One region of the Novilysobacter longmucuonensis genome, then DNA from elsewhere that is predicted to be linked to it. Evidence: riboswitches for the same ligand, from Rfam matches in the RefSeq annotation. Region 1 holds a riboswitch; the other holds the start of a gene.
The links. A riboswitch is a leader RNA that binds a small molecule or an ion and turns the genes downstream of it on or off. The one in region 1 is predicted to bind cobalamin.
Positions count from the first base shown of each region.

Region 2: another riboswitch for cobalamin. It lies ahead of ACJQWM_RS09735 (ribonucleoside-diphosphate reductase subunit alpha); the one in region 1 lies ahead of btuB (TonB-dependent vitamin B12 receptor).

Region 1 is NZ_JBJMAW010000001.1:367,682-375,083, forward strand. Features, by position in the region: gene ACJQWM_RS01650 (DUF7125 family protein) at 1-1,453, shown strand, start outside; gene ACJQWM_RS01655 (ATP-binding protein) at 1,450-2,709, shown strand; gene ACJQWM_RS01660 (gluconokinase) at 2,732-3,217, opposite strand; gene btuB (TonB-dependent vitamin B12 receptor) at 3,828-5,684, opposite strand; cobalamin riboswitch at 5,837-6,067, opposite strand; gene ACJQWM_RS01670 (TfoX/Sxy family protein) at 6,326-6,703, opposite strand; gene msrC (free L-methionine (R)-S-oxide reductase MsrC) at 6,700-7,194, opposite strand; gene bioD (dethiobiotin synthase) at 7,239-7,402, shown strand, end outside.
Region 2 is NZ_JBJMAW010000008.1:137,647-145,048, reverse strand. Features, by position in the region: gene ACJQWM_RS09735 (ribonucleoside-diphosphate reductase subunit alpha) at 1-2,014, opposite strand, end outside; cobalamin riboswitch at 2,400-2,692, opposite strand; gene ACJQWM_RS09730 (DUF2339 domain-containing protein) at 2,809-5,601, shown strand; gene ACJQWM_RS09725 (DUF3999 domain-containing protein) at 5,616-6,992, shown strand; gene ACJQWM_RS09720 (phosphoglycerate kinase) at 7,256-7,402, shown strand, end outside.

The sequences.
Region 1 (7,402 bases):
CCTGCCCGAGTTCTCGTTCAACGTGATCGCCGGGGCGCCCGGCTGCGGCAAGACCACGCTGGCCCACCAGATGATGTTTACGCTGGCCTCCGCGGAGCGCCCGGCGCTCTACCTGACAGTACTCGGCGAGCCACCGATGAAGATGCTGCGCTACCAGCAGCAGTTCGATTTTTTTGACAACGAGGCGATCAACCGCCACGTGCATTTCGTCAACCTGAGCGACGATGCCGCGACCGGCAATTTCGACCGACTGCTGCGCCGCATCGTCTCCGAGGTCGAAGCGCACGCGCCGGCGGTGGTGTTCGTGGACTCGTTCCGCTCGATGGCGCGGGCGGGCATGGTCCAGAACGCCCAAGAGCACGACCTGCAGCAGTTCGTGCAGCACCTGGGCCTGCTGATGACCAGCTGGCAGGCCACCTCGTTCCTGATCGGCGAATATTCCAACGAGACCGACGCCAATCCGGTGTTCACCGTGGCCGACGGCATGATCTGCCTGCGCCAGAGCGTGCAGCGCAACTCGATGGTCCGCAAGATCGAGGTCATGAAGATGCGCGGCCAAGCGACGCTGCCGGGGCTGCACAGCTTCCGTATCAGCCCGGCCGGGATCAGGGTGTTCGCGCCGGCGTACATCGTGGATCCGGAGTGCGCAGGGGCGAGCCAGCACGCGCCCGAGACGCGTCTGTCGATGGGCATACCGGAGCTGGACAAGATGTTCGGCGGCGGCCTGCCCCAAGGCTTTTCGCTGCTGGTGGCGGGTCCTTCGGGATCGGGCAAGAGCATTCTGGCCGGTGCTTTCCTGGCAGCAGGCGCGGCGCGCGGCGAAACCGGCGTGATGGTCGCGTTCGAGCAGCATCCCAACCGCTCGCGGCAACGCGTGGTCGCTGAATTGATCGAAAGCGGCCAGGTCGGCCTCATCACCACCCGCGCGCCCGACACCTCGATCGACGAGATCGTGCACCGCATCACCGACGAGGTCCACCGAATCAAGGCGACCCGCGTGGTCATCGATTCACTCACCGGTTTCGAGCTGCTGGTCGCCCCGACCTTCCAGAGCGACTTCCGCGAATCGCAGCTGCGCCTGGTCACCGCGCTGGCAGGCGCGGGCGTCACCGTGCTGATGACCGCCGAGCTTGAGGACCGTTACAACGAGCTGCGCTTCAATCCGTTCGGCACCGCGTCGCTGACCGACGCGATCATCGTGCAGCGCTACATCGAGGTCGAGAGCCGGCTGCTGCGCGTGATGGCGGTGGCCAAGGTGCGCGCGAGCAACCACTCCAGCGAGTTGCGGCTGTACAGCATCGATGAAGACGGCATCCAGGTGGGCGAGTCGCTGCCCGACCAGGAGGGGCTGCTCGGCGGCAGACCGACCAGAAAACCGGACAAGCCGGACCGGTCGGTCACGGGGGCCAAGTCGGATCCCGAGGACTCCGGCCAGGCCGGCAGCTCGTCATGAGCCCGACCACTGGCCGCAACGACCACGCAGCCGACGAGGCCGCGCGCGAGCTGGCCGGACTACAGCACGAGATCGTGAAGGCGCGGGCGCAACTGGCCGGGTTGCAACGGCACGTGCGCGAGGCGCAGGCCCAGCGCGACCACGATCAGGTGCCGGCCACGACCGCGCGCCGGCACTCCGACACGACCGAGGCGAACACGCAACTGGCCGATGATCACGCGTTGGCGATGGCCACGCACGAACGCCGGCACTCCGCGAACAGAGAGGCGAACACGCAACGGGCGGACGATCATGCCGGCGCGATCGCCGCGCACGAGCGCCAGCACTCCGAGAACAAGGAAGCGAACACGCAGCGGGCCGACAATCATGCTGGCGCGCTTGCCGCGCACGAACGCCAGCATTCCGAGGACAAAGCGGCGCACACCCAATTGGTGGGCGACCACGAACGCGCAGAGGCCGCGCATGAAAACCAGCACACGCAGCAGCAGGAGGCCAACGCCCAGCTGGTGCTGGCCGCGCTCGGTGCCCAGGACCTGCAGGCCGCGGCCGAGCAGGCGCAGCGGCGCCAGACGGAGTTTCTGGCAGTGCTCGCGCACGAGCTGCGCAACCCGCTGGCACCGATCAGCAGCGCCGCGTCGATGCTGGGCATGGTCGGCTCGGATGACGACACGTTGCCGCGATTGCGGGAGATCATCGAACGCCAGGTGACGCACATGTCACGCCTGGTCGGCGACCTGCTCGATGTCTCGCGCGCCAGCACCGGCAAGCTGCGGCTCGAGCGCGAGACGGTCGACTTGGCCCGGATCATCGATCAGGCCATCGACGCCAGCCGGCCGGCGATCAAGGCGCGCGGGCAGCATCTGGACCTGCATCGCCCGGCTCGCGCGCTGGAGGTGCACGGCGACCCGGTCCGGCTGGCGCAGGTCCTGTGCAACCTGCTCGACAACGCCTGCAAGTACACGCCCAAGGGCGGCGAACTCGGGCTTTCGGTCGCGGTGGAGGGCGAGTCCGTCGTGATCACCGTGTCCGACAACGGCATCGGGATCAGCGCCGACGCCCTGGGCAACGTCTTCGAGCCGTTCGTGCAGGAGCCGCACGCCACCGGCTTCCACGGCGGCGGCCTCGGGATCGGGCTGACGGTGGTGAAGCAATTGATCGACGCCCATGGCGGCACCGTGACCGCCCGCAGCGCCGGCAGCGGCCAAGGCAGCCAGTTCGTGGTGACGTTGCCCATGCTCGACCCGGAGCACCTGTAGAGCCGAGCTTGATCGGCTGCTCCTACGCAATCCGGCGCAGGTTGGAGATCACCTGTTCCACGGTGTCCGCCACCGGCCCGAGCGGTCGCACGATGACCGCCCTTTCGTCCGCGGCCGGTGGCTGCAACGTTGCCAACTGGTCGTCCAGCAGCGATTGCGGCATGAAGTGCCCGCGGCGTCGGTGTATGCGTTGCATCAGCGTGTCGCGGTCGAGATCCAGGTGCACGAACACCATGTGCTCCGCAGCCCTGCGCAGGCGGTCGCGGTAGACGCGCTTTAGCGCCGAGCAGGCAACGACGATCCGGCCGCCGCCCGCGACCCGGGACGAGATGGCGCGTGCCACGGAGTCCAGCCAAGGTGCCCGATCAGCATCGGTCAGGGCGGTCCCGGCGGCGAGCCTGGCGCGGTTGGCGGGCGGGTGCAGGTCGTCGGCATCCATGAAATCGTGCCCCAGCCGCTCGGCCAGGGCGCGGGCGATGGTGGTCTTGCCTGAGCCGGACACGCCCATCACAACGATGGCCGATGGGATGGACGGCGGGGCGAGGTGGGGCTCCGGATATTCGGGCGAAGGACTCATCGGAAGTTCTCGCTCCGCGCTCCTGGTCCGGTGGATCAGGGACCATACGCAGGAGCGCGTGAGCACAGGTTGATCGCGTCCGGTGGGGCTGGGGCGTCGAGCCGCCAGCGCAGCGGAGCAAGCTCCGCCATACCCCCCGGTTCTTGTAGGAGCGCCCCATGGGCGCGATCGGGTTTCACCGCGTCGGCCCGAAAAGCATCGCGGCCATGGGCCGCTCCTACAGGTGCGACGACGCTGCGCGGGTGCAGCGGAGCAAGCTCCGCTCTACCCCCCGCAGTTTCGTAGGAGCGCCCCATGGGCGCGATCGCGGTCTACCGCGTCGGCACGAAAAGCATCGCGGCTATGGGCCGCTCCTACAGGGGACGATGCTGCACGGTGCCGTAGAGCCGAGCTTGCTCGGCTTTCGTGTTTGCCCGGAAGGTTCGTTGTGGCCGTGGCGGTGCAGCGGAGCAAGCTCCGCTCTACCCTCGGATTTGCGGGGCAACACCACATCGCACTCATCGCGGCCATGGGCCGCTCCTACGTCGAGGCGGTGCGTGCGTCAGTCCGCCGGCGCGTAGCGCAAGGTCAGGAACCACTCGCGCCCGGGCTGGTTGTAGAACGATGAGGTCTCGTAGTCGCGGTCGAACACGTTGGCCAGCCGCGCCTGCAGGGTCCATGCGGGCGCGAGGACGTACTCGGCACGCAGATCGAGCGTCGCGTAGCCGGCGAGCCTGCGGGTGTTGGCGACATCATCGAAGCGCGAGCCTTCCGCGACGCCGGTCAGCCCGACGCGCAAGGTGTCGAACGCCCGGTCCAGGTCGATCCGGGCGCTCTGGCGCGCGCGCCGCGGCAGTTCATTGCCTGCGTTGAAGCCGATGAGATTCTCGGTGTCGAGCACGCTGACGCTGGCCGCGATCGCCCACTGCGCGAGTTCGGCATCCAGCCCCAGTTCGGCGCCGCGCAGGCGCGCGCGTTCGATGTTGTTGGGCAGGAACAGACTCGCGTCATAGGCGATCAGGTCATCGACCTCGGTATCGAACCCGTCCAGCCGCCAGCTCGCGCGCTCGCCGCGCCAGGCCAGGCCGGCCTCCCAGGTGCGCGATTCCTCCGGGCGCAGCGCGGGGTTGCCGAAGAACGGGAAGTACAGCTCGTTGAAGGTCGGCGCCTTGAACGCGGTGCCGTAGCCGGCACTCACGCGCCAGGCGTCGGTGAGCTCGATGCCCCAGGCAGCACTGCCGGTGGTGGCGTCGCCGAACTGGTCGTTGTCATCAACTCGCAGCGCGAACTGCAACGACTGCATGGCAAACATACCTTGGTATTGCGCGAACGCGGCGCGGTTGCTGCGCTCGGTTTCGGCGTAGGTGGTGCTGCTGTCGACCCGGTCGCGCAGCCAGTCCAGCCCGAGCGTCAACAGCTGGTCGCGGGCCAGTCCGAAGTCGCCCTGCAGGGTGGCGCTGTCGCGGTCGGTGTCGAAGTAGCCCAGGAACGCCTGGTTCTTGAAGTTGTCGGAGGCATCGACATTGCGGCCGGCGGCCAGCTGCAGCCTGATCCGGTCCGACGGCGTCCAGGTGCTGCTGCCGCCGATCACCTGCTGCACGGTCTCGGAGCCGTTGGTGAAGTCGCCGTCGAACCGGGTTTCGCCCTCGGCGCGCAGCGCATGCAGGTCCAAGGCCAGGGTGTCGCCGGCCTCGATGCCGCCGCGCAGCGACAGCGACCGGTTGCGGTAGCCGTCGCGATCGGGTTCCGGCTCGGCGATGAAGCAACCGCCGGAGAACGGCGTCGGCGTGGCTACGTCGCAGGCGTCGATGCCGTCGGTGCGCTGGTAGGCCGCGTCGATGCCGAACCACGCCTGCCCGTTGCCGCCACCGAGGCCGGCGCTGGCCTCGCGGTGGTCGTGGCTGCCCACGGTGACGCTGGCACGCGGGTTGATGCCGTCGCGGTCGCGCCGGGTGAAGATCTGGATCACCCCGCCGATCGCGTCGGCGCCGTACAGGCTGGAGCGCGGGCCGCGCACGATCTCGACCCGGTCGATCAGCGCCAGCGGCAGGTTCTGGAACGACACCAGGCCAGAGGTCGACGAGCCCATCCGCACGCCGTCGACCAGCACCAGGACATGGTCGGACTCGCTGCCGCGCATGAACAACGTGGTGAGCTTGCCGGGCCCGCCCTGGTTGGAGATCGAAATGCCGGCGCGGCCGCGCAGCAGCTCGGGCAGCGAGCGCGCCTGGCTGCGCACGATGGCGTCGCGGTCGATCACCTGCACCGGCGCGAGTGCTTCATCGGCGCTGATCGCGGTGCGGGTGGCGGTGACGACGACCTCGTCGAGATCGAGCGCGTCGTCATGCGTCTGCGCGTGGGCGAAAGCGGGCAGGGCGAGCGCGCAGGCGGCGGTCAGCTTGAGAAGGCGGAACTGCATCGGTGGTTCTCCATCGCACGGAATCCCGTGCCGGTAGCGAGGGAAAGTCGGATGCAGAGGGAGAGAGGCCGCGAGATCGGGCGGACAGCACCGGCGTCGCCGCCGCAATGCCCGCCGCATCGCAACCAGTGGTGGGTGTGTCGGCGTTTGCCCAGACACCCCGCTGCAAGGCCGGTCTCCGGACTTGCAAGTGGAAGCGGTGATCCTGCTTCCGGCCGAGGCGCCTTCCCACGCTGCTGCGCAGTGGCGGATGCCGCGGCCTTGACTCGCTTACCGTTGCGGGGGCAGTGCCGGAATGTGCCGCGTGGTCGCGGCGGTCACCGGCTTCCCGTTTCAACCCGTTGGCAGACAGCCGCCGGGTCACCTTGGAGCGCGCGCAGTCTAGCCGAAAAGTTCGCCGCGCGCGGTGGCTTCTTGTTCCGGACGTTTGTAGGAGCGGCTTCAGCCGCGAGCTCTTGCTCCGGACTTTTGTAGGAGCGACGTGAGTCGCGACCGGGACTACGGCCGCGACGTGCATCGCGCCCATGGGGCGCTCCTACAACAGCGCCAGCCATCGTCGCGATCGGACGATGCTTCGGCGCACCGGTTGGGAATCGCGGCTGAAGCCGCTGCTGCGGGATCACGACGATCGTGAAATCAGCTCAATAGCGCCCGCTGCGGTAGGGCGCGTCCGGGTCCGGACGCGCTGCCACGGTGTCTTCGGTCAGCACGGTGGTGGTCACCGGCGAGGCGGCCGGCTTGTGGCGCGGTGGCGGCAACTGGGCAATGGCGGCTTCGGCTTCGCTGACCAGTTGCTGGCGGCGCGAGTCCTGGATTTCCTGCCAATGGCAGTCCAGCAGCGCGCCCTCGATGGCATAGAGCAGGTTCAAGGTCGGTTTGAAGCCCGCCCGCTTGACCCGCATGAACGCCTCGACCGCACCGATCTCGGCCAATTCCGGGTGCGTGCGCAAGCCGACCTGGCGCAGCCACGCGGCCGATTTGGGGCCGATATTGCGCAGCTTGGCAGTAGTGTCGCTCATGTCATGGACTCCATATAGGCTTGCGCGATTGCTTCCAGGCCGCGCTGGTCCTCGTCGTCGAAGCGATGCGTGCGCGGGCTGTCGATGTCGAATACACCGATGAGGTCGGGGCCGTCGGCGCCGTCGCGCACCAGCGGCACCACCACTTCGGACTGCGAGGCCGCATCGCAGGCGATGTGGCCGGGAAAGGCTTGGACGTCGTCGATGCGCTGGGTCCGCCGCGTGCTTGCAGCGGCGCCGCACACGCCCTTGTCGAGCGGGATACGCACGCATGCCGGCAAGCCCTGGAAGGGACCGACCACGAGCTCGCGCCCGTCGAAGAAATAGAAGCCGACCCAGTTCAGCTCCGGCAGCGCGTGGTAGACCAGCGCCGACAGGTTGGCGGCATTGGCGATGCGGTCGGGCTCGCCGTGCAGCAGCGCCCGTGCCTGCGCCAGCAACTGCGCGTACTGCTCCGGCTTGCTGCCGGTGAGGGTATTGGCGGCGAACATGGCCCGAGTGTAGCAGCGGGTCGCGCGGCGTTTACGATGGGGCGATGGACATCAAGAACGTATTCGTCACCGGCACCGACACCGGCATCGGCAAGTCCGTGGCCAGCGCGGCACTGCTGCACGCCTTGCGCGCGCGCGGCCTGCGCGCGGTCGGCATGAAGCCGCTGGCCAGCGGTTGCGAGCGCACCGCCGAAGGCTGGCGCAACGA
Region 2 (7,402 bases), on a different contig from region 1:
GGATCTGGGTGATGCCCTGGACCGAGCCCTCGGCCAGCTTGATCGCGTCGCGCAGTTCCGGCGTCCACAGCCCGAGCTGCTTGAGCTCCTCGGCAAGATACCTGTTGACCACCAGGAAATCGCCCGACAGCGTCTCGCGCTTGAACAGGTTGGACACCTGAGGCTCGATGCATTCGTAGCAGCCTGCGATCGAGGCGATGGTCGCGGTCGGCGCGATCGCGACCAGCAGCGAGTTGCGCAGGCCGTGCTGCTTGATCCGCTCGCGCAGGGCGTCCCAGCGTGCGCCGTCGGTCGGGGTGGCGTCCCATGCGTCGAACTGCAACTCGCCGCGGGCGGCGCGGGTGTCGTCGAAGCCCGGGTGGCGCCCCTGCTCCAGCGCCAGCTCGTTCGACGCCGACAACGCATGGAAGTAGATCGCTTCGGCGATCCCGCGCGACAGCTGCCGCGCCGGTTCGGAATCGAACGGCAATCGCAGCTTGAAGAACACGTCCTGCAGGCCCATCACGCCCAGCCCGACCGGGCGCCACTTGAGGTTGGCGCGGCGCGCGGTCTCGATCGGATAGAAGTTAAGGTCGATCACGCGGTCGAGCTGGCGCACCGCCAGGCGCACGGTCTCGGCGAGCTTCTCGAAGTCGAACGCGGCCTTGCCGTCGTCAAGCAGCTCGACGTGGTGCGACAGGTTGATCGAGCCCAGGTTGCATACCGCGGTTTCGTCCTGCGATGTGACCTCCAGGATCTCGGTGCACAGGTTGGACAGGTGCACCACGTTGCCGGCGCGCGCGGTCTGGTTGCAGGCGCGGTTGGACTTGTCCTTGAAGTTCATCCAGCCGTTGCCGGTCTGGGCCAGCGTGCGCATCATCCGGCCGTACAGCTCGCGCGCCTTGACCTGCTTGCTGGCCAGACCGGCGGCCTCGGCCGCAAAGTAGGCGCGATCGAACGCCTCGCCAAACAGGTCGGTCAATTGCGGCACCTGGTGGGGGTCGAACAGCGACCACGTCGCATCGCTCTCGACCCGGCGCATGAACTCGTCGGGGATCCAGTTGGCGAGGTTGAGGTTGTGGGTGCGGCGCGCCTCGTCGCCGGTGTTGTCGCGCAGCTCCAGGAACTCCTCGACATCGGCATGCCACGGCTCCAGGTAGACGCAGGCCGCGCCCTTGCGCTTGCCGCCCTGGTTGACCGCCGCGACCGAGGCATCAAGCGTCTTCAGCCACGGCACGATGCCGTTGCTCAATCCATTCGTCGACCGGATCAGCGAACCGCGCGAGCGGATCCGCGTGTAGCTCAGCCCGATGCCGCCGCTGAACTTGCTGAGCTTGGCCACGTCCATGTAGCGCTGGTAGATAGCCTCCAGCGAATCCTCGGGCGAATCGAGCAGGAAACAGCTCGACAGCTGCTCGTGGGTGGTGCCGGCATTGAACAGCGTCGGAGAACTCGGGATGTAGTCGAGCTGCGCCATGCGTCGGTACAGCGCGAGCGCATCGGCCACGTCCTCCGACAGTGCGCAGGCCACGCGCAGGAAGAACTGCTGCGGCGTCTCGATCACCGTCCGCGCGGTCGGGTGGCGCAAGAGATACCGGTCGTACAGCGTGCGCAGGCCGAAGTAGTCGAAGCGATGGGTAAGGCTGTGGTCGATCGCGTCATTGAGCTTGCGCGCGTTGGCCTGCACGAATCCGAGCAGGCGCGGGTTGACCAGTCCCAGATCGAAGCCGCGCTGCACCGATTGCGAGAACGCGTTGATGTCGATCGCCGCGACTTCCTTCTCGATCACCCCGGCCAGCAGGCGCGCGGCGAGCCGGCCGTACTCGGGCTCCTCGGCGGTCAGCAGCGCGGCGGTGCGGATCGACAACTCGTCGAGTTCGCGGGTGCTGGCGCCGTCGTAAAGCCCGGAGATCGTGCGCGTGGCGACGCGCATCGGATCGATCGCATACAGGTCCTGGCTGCAGCGGGTGATCGCGCGCACGATCTTGTTGAGGTCGACCGGCTCGCGCGCGCCGTTGCGCTTGGTCACGCTCATGCTGGACGCGGCGGCGGGTGGGGTCAGCGCAAAGCCGGGGCTGTCGTCGTGGTGCGCGTGGGTGGTGCGAACGGTCGTGGTCGTGTCGACGGCGTGCTCGACAACGGCAGCGTCTGCATCGTGCATGGACATAAGGTGACTCCGGTGCGTGGGCGCACGGTTCGTCGGCCTCCCCTCGAAGGACGACGCACGCAGGCGCGGACGCACCGGCCGGCACCGCAGCGCGGTTTCGGCGGCACGGCCACGCCCCCGCGGGCGCGGAGTCGACAGGGTGGGATGCGGGTGTCGCGCGGGCCGAGACGCGGCCACCTGTCCGCATCGAACGATGCGGTTGCGACACCGGCCGTCTTCCCCCGAAGACTCGCTGGCCGGTCACCGCGCGGTGTGCATCGCGCGGCTGTCGGCAGGTCTTCGGGCTCTGGACGCGAGACGGCGTTCTCGTAGGAGCGGCTTTAGCCGCGATCGCATGCCAGAAGCATCGCGGCTAAAGCCGCTCCTACGAAAAACAAAACCGACTTCACCTACTGGCCGTCGCTTCCCAGGGTTTGGCGCCCCAGTGCCATGACGGCGGTCGTTTCCACTACCGCTGCGGGGCAGCGCCGGAATGGGATCGTTCGATCCGCACCGGCTTCCCGTTTTAAGCCGACCGAGGTCGGCACCGACGGCCACAACATAATGTGGACGATGCGTGCGGTCAACACAAAATGTGCCCCATGGCCGCCATCACCGGATTTCGCCATACGCGGTGGCGGTGGTGTAACGTTCGGCGCTGGGAAGGGACAGGGGGACAGGCTATGGAAGGGTTGATCGGACTGCTTGTGCTGGTGGTCTTGGCCGTGCCGGTGCTGCTGGTCGTTGCGCTGGCGATGATCGGCGGGCTGCGCAGGCGCGTGACCGCGCTGGAAGAACAGCTCGCCCGGCGCCATGCCGCCGCGCACGCGCAGGCGCCGGACGCCGCCATGCACGAACCGACGCTGGCCGAACTGATGCAGGCGCAGCGCACCGCGCCGCAGCGCCCGGTCGCGCCCGAGCCGCGCGCGGCAACCGAGCCCGGACCTGCACCGAGCGCAACCACACCAGCCGTACCGACGCCGCCCGCCCCTGCATCGTCGGCCACCGCATCGACAACATCCTCGTCGAGAGCATCCTCGTCGAAAGCCGCATCGCCACCGCCGCTGCCGTCGGCAGCCAGTGCGACTTCCGCGCGTCCGCTCCCGGCGCACGCGGCTTCCGGATCGGGTCGGTCGCAGTCGCAGTTGCAGTCGCCAGATCCGCTCACGCTCGCCGCACGCGCGGTGCGACGGTGGTTCAGCGAGGGCAACGTGCCGGTGAAGGTCGGCATGCTGGTGTTGTTCGCCGGCGTCGCGGCGTTGCTGAAGTACGCGGGTGACCAGGGCTGGGTGTCGCTGCCGGTCGAGCTGCGTTTCGCAAGCGTGGCGGCGGCCGCGCTCGCGGCATTGGTATTCGGCTGGCGCCAGCGCGAGACCCGGCGCGGTTTTGCGTTGAGCCTGCAGGGCGGCGCGATCGGCGTGCTGCTGCTGGTGGTGTTCGCAGCGTTCAAGCTGGTGCCGTTGCTGCCGGCCGGCGCCGCGTTCGCGCTGAGCATCGTGCTGGTCGCGGGCGCGGGTGTACTGGCGGTGGCGCAGAACGCGGTGGCGCTGGCGTTGCTGGGCATCCTCGCGGGGTTTCTCGCGCCGCTGTGGCTGTCCACCGGGCAGGGCAACCATGTCGCGCTGTTCGGCTACTACGCGGTGCTCAACGCGGCGATCTTCGCGATCGCGTGGTGGCGTCCGTGGCGTGCGCTCAACGTGCTGGGGTTCGTCTTCACCTTCGCGATCGGCAGCTTGTGGGGCGTTTTGGAATATCGCCCGGAAGACTTCGCAACCACCCAGCCGTTCCTGCTGCTGTTCTTCGCGTTCTACCTGCTGATTCCGGTCCTGTACGCGCGCCGCCGCGCTGCGGGCCGACGCGACGTGATCGACAGCTGCCTGCTGTTCGGCACCCCGCTGGTCGCGTTCTCGCTGCAGGCCGGCCTGCTCGAGGGCGAGCGGCTGCCGCTTGCGTACTGCGCACTCGGGCTCGGAGCGATTTACTCATTGCTCGCGGCGTGGTTGCGGCGGCGCGAGCACTTCCAGCGACTGGTCGCGCCGTATGCGGTGCTCGCGGTCGGTTTTGCGACGCTCGCGGTGCCGCTGGCTGTGGCGGCGCATGCGACCGCCTGCGTGTTCGCGCTCGAAGGCGCGGCGCTCGCCTGGCTTGGGCTGCGCCAACGCAACCGGCTGCAGCAGTGGTCGGGCGCGGCATTGCAGGTGGGTGCGGCGGTCGCCTTTGCGATCGGCGTGGGCGATGTGACCTGGCCGGCGCAGGTGCTCATCGCGAATGCACCGTTCATGGCGGCGCTGCTGATCGCGCTGGCCGGCTTCGCGAGTGCCTGGAGCTATCGCCTCGCGGACGTGGGGCAGGCCGCGGGGTGCTACTACGTGTGGGGCTTGGCCTGGTGGTTCGGCAATGGGCTGCACGAGATCGACAGGTTCGCGACCGGCGCTGTCGAGATCGACTTTGTGCTGATGCTGACGCTGGTCACCGGCTGGCTTGCGGCCGAAGTGCACCGCCGCCTGCCGTCGGCCGCGCTGGTGTGGACCGCGGCATTGGCGCTGCTGGCAACGCTGCCGCTAGCCTTCGCGCAGGTCGACGCACACACCCATCCGTTGGCGGGCCACGGCGCGATCGCGTGGCTGCTGTTCGCGATCGCGGGCTGGCGCATCCTGGCGAGCCTGCGCGAGCAGCCGGTGAGCGCGGTCGGCCTCGGCCACGGCGCGTGGCTGCTCGGGTGGGCGCTGGTGGCGTCGCTGTCGCTGCATCAGCTGGTCGACGCGGCAGGGCTCGGTTCGGGCTGGCTGTTCGCGATCACGATGCTGCCGTGGCTCGCGCTCGCGGCGGCGCTGCAATGGCGGCCGCAGTCCGTATCGTCGCCGCTGACGGAGCGGTTCGATGAGTGGCGTGGTGGACTGCAATGGCTGCTCGCGATAGGCCTCGCGCTAAGCTGGTGCAACGGGCTGTGGTTAGCTGGCGACAGCGCGCCGCTGCCGTGGTTGCCGCTGCTCAACCCGCTCGAACTGGTGCAGGTGGTGATGCTGCTTGTGCTCGCGGCATGGCTGCGATCGCCGCAGATCGGTGACGAGCTCGCGTCGCGGCACATCCCGCTGCTGGCCATCGCGGGTTTCGCGCTGGTCAGCGTGGTGACCTTGCGCGCCGCCCATCACTTGGGCGACGCGCCGTGGGGCATCACGATGTTCTCGATGAGCCTGGTGCAGACCAGCCTGACCGTGGTGTGGAGCCTGCTCGGGGTTATTAGCTGGATCCTCGGCTCGCATCGCGGGCAGCGCGGCTTGTGGCTGGCCGGAGCGGTTCTGATGGCGGTGGTGCTGGGCAAATTGCTGATGGTCGATCGCCAGCACCTGGGCAACCTGCTCGGCATCCTGTCGTTCATCGCCTACGGCCTGCTGTGCACGGTGGTCGGGTACTTCGCGCCGGCGCCGCCGCGCGCGGAGGTGCGCGGTTTCCAACTCGGCGAGAACACTCCATGAGTCGCCCGCTGTGCATGAAACGCCTGCTGCTAGCCGCCATGCTGCTGGTCGCCGTGCTGCTGCCGCTGGTCGCACTCGCGGCGGTCCGTGACGACTACGCAACGCAATGGCCGCTGATCCTGAGTCGTGACGACGCCGGTGCGTACCGGGTGGTGCTCGACGAACATGTGTACCGGCAGTTGCAGACGCCCGACCTGCGCGATTTCGAAGTAATCAACGCTGATGGTGTGGCGATGCCGGCCGCAGTGTTCGCGCCGGAACAGCCGCTGGCGAAACCGGCGCGGCGTGTGCCGCTGCCGTGGTTCGCATTGCCGGCGGCTGCCGCCGATGGCGCCGCCGCAGGCTGGCGTCTGATCAGCGAAGCCGACGCCGACGGACGGCTGCGCCGGGTCGAGGTGCGCACCGACGATGCGACCGCGCTACCGCTGCCGCGCACCGCGTTGCTGCTGGATCTCAGCCGGGTGCGCGAGCCGATCGTGGCGCTGGAGCTGCAATGGAAGCCGGTGGACGCGCTCGATCTGGGTTACCGCGTTGAGGTCAGCGACGATCTCCAGCACTGGCGTACGCTGCAGACGCAGGGGCGGCTGGTCGACCTGCGCCGCGACGAGCGCCGCCTGCTGCAGCGGCGCATCGAGTTGACCGGCCTGCGGCATCGACCCGCGCGTTACCTGCGCCTGACGCCGGACCGCAACGGCCAGCCGATCGAGGTCACCGCGCTCAACGCGGAGCTCGCCGACGCGACGGTGCAAGCGGCGCCGCAGTGGCTCGCGCTGCAACCGCTGCGTACGTCTAGCGCGGGCACGTTCGAATACGACAGCGGCGGCCGGTTTCCGGTGCAGCAGGTCGACATCGCGATGCCGGGCAACCATGCGGCCGAATGGCGGCTGGAAAGCCGGGATGCCATGGATGCCGACTGGCGGCCGCGGCTCGGGCCGTGGGTCACCTACAACATCGACGACGCCGGACGGGGCCGCCGATCCGGTGCGCGCACGTTGGGCGGCAGCGTGCGCGACCGCTACTGGCGTCTGCGCGCGAGCAGCGACGTCGCAGCCGGCGAGCCGGTCCTGCGGCTGGGGTATCGGCCCGACGTCGTGGTGTTGCTCGCGCAAGGTCCGACGCCGTATCGCCTGGTCGCTGGCAGCGCACGCGCGCGGCGTGCCGAGTCGCCGCTGCCGCAGTTGGTCACCGCGCTGCGCGAACAGAACGGTCCGGCCTGGCGCCCGGCGCCGGCATATCTCGGGACCCCGCAGGTGCTGGCCGGCGAGGCCGCGTTGCAGCCGTCGCGCGACTGGAAAACCTGGTTGCTGTGGGGCGTGCTCGGTCTGGGTGCGCTGGTGGTGGCAGGGCTTGCGGCGAGTCTGCTGCGCGCGCCGCGCACGACTCAAGACTGACTGTCTCGCCTTTCGGGCGCTTGGCCGCTTGTCTCCTTACCCTTCAAGGGGAAGGCCGGGATGGGAATGGGTTGGACCTGGTTGTTGCTGGTCTTCGCGCAGATCAAACCCATCCCCACCCAACCCTCCCCCTTGAAGGGGAGGGCCTGAAGCGACGCACACCCTGTGGGGAGAGTTCTGAGGGCTTCGGTTTCCATCGAGCGCACACGCCGCGACAATACGCGGGCCGGCGCGTTGCGCCATCCACGCCCCAGGAGGCCCACGTGACCATCGTCCGCATGACCGATCTCGACCTCGCCGGCAAACGCGTGCTGATCCGCGAAGACCTCAACGTGCCGATCGACGCGGATGGCCGCATCAGCTCCGAGCAGCGCATCACCGCCGCCCTGCCGACGCTGAAGCTGGCGCTG